Regions from separate parts of the Butyrivibrio sp. AE3006 genome, predicted to be linked through region 1. Evidence: predicted binding sites of a transcription regulator. Region 1 holds the regulator's gene; the other holds the start of a gene.
The links. Region 1 encodes HrcA, which represses chaperone genes, less so after heat shock. Its sites were predicted from a motif close to TGTTAGCACTCNNNNNNNNNGAGTGCTAACA; they were not measured.
Positions count from the first base shown of each region.

Region 1 (3,420 bases):
ACCGATCTCAATGATTGATACATCGAATGTACCACCACCAAGGTCATAAACCATGATCTTCTGCTCTTTCTCGTTATCAAGACCATAAGCAAGCGCTGCTGCTGTAGGCTCGTTGATGATACGCTTTACTTCAAGGCCTGCAATCTTACCTGCATCCTTGGTTGCCTGACGCTGTGCGTCATTGAAATAAGCAGGAACTGTGATTACTGCTTCTGATACTGTTTCGCCGAGATACTGTTCTGCGTCTGCCTTCAGCTTCTGAAGAATCATAGCTGAAATCTGCTGAGGTGAATACTTCTTACCATCGATTGTACGGCCATTGTCTGTACCCATATCTCTCTTGATAGAAGCGATTGTGTTCTCAGCATTTGTAACTGCCTGACGCTTAGCGGGCTCACCTACGAGACGCTCGCCATTCTTTGTGAAAGCTACGATTGAAGGTGTTGTTCTTGCACCCTCTGCGTTTGCGATAACGGTGGGCTTACCACCTTCCATAACAGCTACGCAGCTGTTAGTTGTTCCTAAATCGATACCTATGATCTTACTCATCTTAATTACCTCCATGAAAAATAGAAAAAATAATTTACTCTTTGATTCGGATTAAAAATCCTTCAACATTTATTTAGCAACGGCAACCATGCTGTGTCTAAGCACTGTGTCGTGGTACATATAACCCTTCTGAAGCTCCTGTGCTACGAATCCTTCCTCAACATCTTCGCTGTCAACCTGCATTACTGCGTTGTGGAAATTAGGATCAAATTCCTTTCCTACAGCTTCGATAGGTGTTACACCAAGATCCTCGATCTGCTTCATGAGCTGCTTGTATATCATGTTCATTCCGTCTGCAAAAGCGGAACCCTTTTCTTCTTCAGGGACTGCAGCAAGTCCTCTTTCGAAGTTATCTATAACAGGAAGTATCTTCTCAAGTACATTGGATGCTCCCTGGTCAAACATCTGCGCCTTCTCTTTATCTGTTCTCTTACGGAAATTCTCGAACTCTGCAAGCTGGCGCATGTACTTATCCTGCATTTCTTCGAATTTCTCCTTGAAGGGGTTCTTCTTCTCCTTCTTACCAAAGAGGCTCTTCTTCTCGCCCTCAGCACCTTCTGCTGCTTCTTCTGTATTGTCTGCTTCTGCCTCTGCGCTCTCGGCCTCAGCTGCCTCTGCAACCTTGTTAGCTGCATCAGCTACCTGTTTAGCCTTCTCAGCTACTTCCTGCTGAAGCTCCTTCGCAGTCTTAGAAGTCTTTTCAGCTGTTTCCTTTTTTACTTCCTTACTCAAAACCGATACTCCTTCTTAATTTGTTACCTGTACTATTCTTTCTTATATAAATCATCCAGAGCTCTCATCATATTCTTAAGTGCTCCGACAACTTTGTCATAATCCATTCGCTTGGGACCGATGATTCCGACGGTTCCTCGCATTCCCTCACCTAAATCGTAGGTAGCTGTAACTACGCTGCAGTCCTTCATGGACTGAACTGGTGACTCATTACCAATGTAAACCTGAATGCCTGTCTCTTCTGTACTGCTCTGCAGTGTGTTCTCTACGAGACTTGTAAGATCGCTCTTCTCTTCGAATGTAGTAATGAGGTCGCTTGCTCTCTCTTTATCAGCAAGCTCGGGATATCTGAAAATATTGTTGGCGCCGCTTGTATAAATCTGAAGGTCTTCATCCTCTGTGATGGCCTCTGCGGCTGCATCTATTATCTTACCAATGATATCGCCGTGGATTCCGGCCTCCTGCTTCATGGCAGCTATAAGACCAAGATTGATATCCTCCACGGAAAGTCCTGCGAGTCTGGTGTTAAGCAGGATGTTCAGCTTCAAAAGATCAGCCTCTGAAAGCTCCTGTTCTATGTCCACCATACGATTCTTGATGACATTTCCCTCTATTACGATAGTGGTAAGAAGGTGTTCCTCGTCAACTTTGGAAAGCTGTGCGAATTTCAGCTTATTCCTCTTGATCATGGGAGCTGAGATCATCGATGCATAGTTGGTATCAACAGCCAGTGTCTTAGCCACCTGCTTAAGGAGCTTCTCAAGCTTCTCTTCTTTATCAAGAAGCATCTCCTTCATGTTCTCAAGCTTCTCTTCCTTCTCGGCAAGCATCTCATCTACGTACACGCGATAACCCTGATCTGAAGGAATACGTCCTGCGGATGTGTGGGGCTGTATTATAAGTCCCATTTCCTCGAGATCTGCCATCTCATTTCTGATAGTGGCTGAACTCAGGTTCAGGTCCGTGTATTTGGAAATCGTTCTGCTGCCTACAGGCTCACCTGTCTCAAGGTAATTGCGTACAACTGCATGAAGTATTTTCTTTTTTCTTTCATCTAATTGCATGCTCTCACCCCTTTTCTAAGTGTTAGCACTCATTCGAATTGAGTGCTAACATCTTCTGTAATTTAAGTTACCACTATAAATTTCAGCTGTCAATATAAAAAGATAAAATAGGAAATTCACTGAATAAGACGAAAAAATCTCCGGTGAGATTCTCACCGGAGATTTACTGTCTGATCATTATATTCTGAAAGATTAAAGATTGAACTCGCCGTTAATGCTTCCGTTAATTACGAAGTAAGCTTTTGTCTCCTCAGGCTTTACATAGATATCAAGAGTCTTGATGTCAGCCTCTTTTCCACCCATATCGTATACATAAACATTCTTTGCATTGTCAGCAAGAGTTGAGTATGTAAATTCCTTATCTGCAAACTGAAGAACGATTGTAGACTTAACAGCACTCTTTGTCTCAGCCTTCTTAGCAGGTGCTTTCTTTGCTGCGGGCTTAGCAGCTGCCTTCTTTGCAGGTGTCTTCTTAGCTGCAGGCTTTGCAGCAGCCTTGGTCTCAGCCTTCTTTGCAGGTGCTTTCTTAGCTGCAGGCTTTGCAGCAGCCTTAGTCTCTGCCTTCTTAGCTGCGGGCTTCTTCTCCTCAGTCTTCTTAGGCTCTTCCTTCTTTGCGGCAGCAGTCTTGGTTGTCGCAGTCTTCTTAGCAGGCGCTTTCTTTGCAGCAGGCTTCTTAGCCTCTGTCTTCTTAGTAGCTGCCTTCTTGGGTGCTTCCTTCTTCTCCTCAGTCTTTGCTGCCTCTGCAGGCTTAACTTCTTCCTTCTTTTCTGCAGCAATTACCGGTTTTTTGATAGTCGCAATCGGCTTTAAAGCTGCTTCTCTCAACTTGTCGTCCGCCATATCTCCCTCTCTTTCCTTGGGGCACAAAGAATTGTGCGCTTTAGCAAATTTTATATTACGTTTTTGAGTTTAGTACAATCACGACAAAAAGTCAACATTTAAGCGCATTTAAGCCCAATTTAATTCTTTCAAGCGCCTTTTTTAGCACATCCATGGATGATGCAAATGAAATTCTCGCATAACCAGGGGCAAAATAAGCACTTCCCGGCATGATCGCCACATGACTTTTTTCAAG
Region 1 covers NZ_AUJJ01000009.1:39,258-42,677, reverse strand. The annotation lists gene dnaK (molecular chaperone DnaK) at 1-549, opposite strand, end outside; gene grpE (nucleotide exchange factor GrpE) at 619-1,281, opposite strand; gene hrcA (heat-inducible transcriptional repressor HrcA) at 1,314-2,345, opposite strand; gene G603_RS22280 (DUF6465 family protein) at 2,538-3,185, opposite strand; gene G603_RS0105570 (pyridoxal phosphate-dependent aminotransferase) at 3,277-3,420, opposite strand, start outside.

Region 2 (3,420 bases), on a different contig from region 1:
AAACTGCATGAGGATGTAAGGCAGATGTTAAGCTGTCCGGTCCGGCGTTCTTGTTAGAAGGACATTCCAGATATGGGATGTCTTTTCGTTATAATAAAAAAGAAGGGCCCATTGGTCCTTCTTCCGGTCGCAGGCATCGCAAGTTTCTGCAACCTGATCACTGTTATTATATGCGCACTGATAATTGTTGTAAATATATAGCCAAAAGATAACGCTGATTTTTCTGTTGTCTGCCAACTTGCCGCCCGACTTGTGCGACTGAAACTGCAGTTTTTTCTGTTGCCTGCCAACTTGCTACCCGATATGTGTAGCTAAACTATCAGATTTTTAAGGTGTCAGCGCACCTAGAGCTTTGCTCCTAGCTATACATTAACAAATACAATGGCTAAGTCAAGCTTTTTTATTCAAAATGCGCACAAACAGTGAGGGTAAGCTTTGGAAATTTACCCTGTTTTTTACCCTTTTTGCTGACTACTTTACACCAAGATATGCCATCTTATGCGGTGTAAACCACAAAACAACAAAAATATGAAATGCGGGAAACCGCAGAAACAGAGGGCCTTAGAGCAATGATTAAGATTTTATTCGTCTGCCATGGCAATATCTGTCGATCAACAATGGCAGAATTTATTATGAAAGACATTGTGCATAAGCAGCATTTGGATGAGTTTTTCCATATAGAGTCGTCAGCGACACACACTGACGAAATATGGAACGGACAGGGAAGTCCTGTCTATCCGCCGGCGAGGGCTAAGCTTAGGGAGTACGGAATCGGAACTCCGGACAATGAGCTGGGAGTTTCTGAAAAAAGAGCAAGACTTACATCACGGACAGATTATGACAAGTTCGATTTCATAATCGGGATGGACAGTGCAAATATCAGAGATCTTAATAGGCTCTTCAGTGGAGATCCTGAAAATAAGGTATACAAGATGCTGGAGTTTGCCGATAGAAGCGGAGATGTGGCAGATCCCTGGTATACCGGGAATTTTGATGATACCTGGCGCGACTGCTCAGAGGGATGCCATGGCCTTTTTAGGGCTATTCTTATGGATCCGAAATATGCATCTCAGATGGGAGACGCAGAAGATATGGATGATCCTTTTGACGATTATGGTGATGACAGAGGATTGGTCCACGATGATTTTCCGAGAGGTTAATACATGATAAGAGATGTTGATTTAGAGAAAATTTCAGACGGCAAGCTTTACGATATAGGCGATATGGCAAAACTCGGTGTGGATGACTGCAGTGGTTGCCATGCATGCTGTTGTGGTATGGGAGATTCCATAACTCTTGATCCTTATGATGTTTACAGACTTGAAAAGGGTCTTGGTAAAAGCTTTGAAATATTACTTTCTGAAAATCTGGAACTTAGAGTAGCAGATGGAATCATTCTTCCATGCCTAAAGATGGACGGTGACGAGAAGTGCACTTTCCTTAACAGAGAGGGGAGATGCAGTATTCATCCGCACAGACCAGGTATCTGCAGACTCTTCCCTTTAGGCAGAATATTTGAAGATAACACCCACAAATATTTCCTTCAGATTCATGAATGCCATAAGGAGAGGCAGACCAAGATAAAGATTAAGAAATGGCTGGATACACCAGAGCTATCAAGCTATGAAGCCTACATAGATAAGTGGCACTACTTTTTAAAAGAAATCTCTGACAAAGCCCCGGAAATGCCGGAGGAGGAACTTAAGTCTATAAACATGCGAATTCTGCAGGAGTTTTTCATAAAGCCCTACAATGTGGAAGAGAGCTTCTATGCTCAATTTGAAGAGAGACTATCCGGTATGAAGTAACGCGCATAAATGCAGGCCTTTCTCGTGTGCCTGCATTTTTTATAAAAAATAATTAGCACTCACTTGACAAGAGTGCTAACAAGTGTTATAACAGTTATAGAACAAGGGAACAGAAATAAAGGGAGCAAATAACAAAGTAATGACTCCGGTTCCGATGCTCAAATACAAAAATATATAGTCATAAGGAGGTAATTATTATGTTGATGCCTAGTATTTTTGAAGAGAACTTATTTGATAATTGGTTTGATTTCCCGATGTTTAATGACTTTGATAACACCGAGAGGAAGCTGTACGGCAGACATGCTGACAGACTTATGAAGACGGATGTACATGACAACGAGGATCACTACGAAGTAGATATAGACCTTCCCGGATTTAAGAAGGAAGAGATCTCACTTGAGCTTGATAAGGGATACCTCACAGTCAGCGCTGCTAAGGGACTTGATAAGGATGAGAAGGACCACAAGGGTAAACTCATCAGACAGGAACGTTACAGCGGATCAATGCAGAGAAGCTTCTACGTTGGCGAGAATCTTACCGAGGAAGATATCAAGGCAGCCTTCAGACATGGTGTTTTGAGTCTTGAGATTCCTAAGAAGGAACAGCCTAAAGTTCCTGAGAAGAAGCTTATAATGATCGAAGGCTAACACACCAGCCCTCTATCACGAGCACACATTTGCTAATTAAATAATTAGCTTTTTACTCCATAACAACTATTAACAAAATAAATTGAGTCGTTTACGTCGCCCAGCTATCCAATATAGTTGGGCGATGCTTTTTTTAGCCTGAGCGAAAGCGTCAGCTGAGTGGATTATTTATGTTTGAAATACATGTAGATTGAAGTGCAATACTTTCAAGGTTAGGTGTATAATACCTTCTATGGGGAACTAAAATTTTTACTTAAAATATGGAGGAAATTTGGTATGAAATTAAAGTTTGGTATCAGAGAAGTTGTAGCATTAGGTATTGGAACTGCATTGTTCGTCGTTCTTACGACAGTACAGGTTCCATTTTTTATTGTTCCTAACACAGCACTTCAGCCCAGAATGGCAATCCTTGCATTCATTTCTGCTGTTTTCGGACCTATCGTAGGTGGTGTTGCAGGTATTCTCGGACACGCTCTCGGCGATGCATTTTTCTATGGATCAGTTTGGTGGAGCTGGGTATTCCCTGAAGCTGTTGTTGGTGTAGCAATCGGTCTCTTTTCCAAGAAGTTCGCAATAGAAGAGGGCGGCTTCAGTGTTAAGAATAGCATTATTCTTTTTAACGTAGTTCAGGTAGTTGCAAACGCTGTAGCATGGATTGGTCTTGCTCCGGTTCTTGATATCCTCGTTTATGCAGAGCCTGCAAACAAGGTATTCGCTCAGGGCGCCCTTGCATTTATCGGTAACATCGTAATTATCGCAATCCTCGGAACTATCCTTCTTGCAGCATATTCTAAGATTGCAGGTAAGTCATCAGGCCTCAAGGCGGAGGATTGATTTTTTGGAAAAGACCCCAATCATCGAGTTTTCAGATGTAACATTCAAGTACAGAGTGCAGGAAAAACCTACACTTAAAAACATCAATTTAAAGATTTACCCGGGTGAGAAAATCCTCATTGCAGGACAAT
Region 2 covers NZ_AUJJ01000001.1:375,241-378,660, forward strand. The annotation lists gene G603_RS0101415 (low molecular weight protein-tyrosine-phosphatase) at 570-1,160, shown strand; gene G603_RS0101420 (YkgJ family cysteine cluster protein) at 1,164-1,808, shown strand; gene G603_RS0101425 (Hsp20/alpha crystallin family protein) at 2,006-2,455, shown strand; gene G603_RS0101430 (ECF-type riboflavin transporter substrate-binding protein) at 2,732-3,289, shown strand; gene G603_RS0101435 (ABC transporter ATP-binding protein) at 3,285-3,420, shown strand, end outside.
Region 2: a site for HrcA is predicted at 1,859-1,889, ahead of G603_RS0101425 (Hsp20/alpha crystallin family protein). Genes of this name have one in related genera too.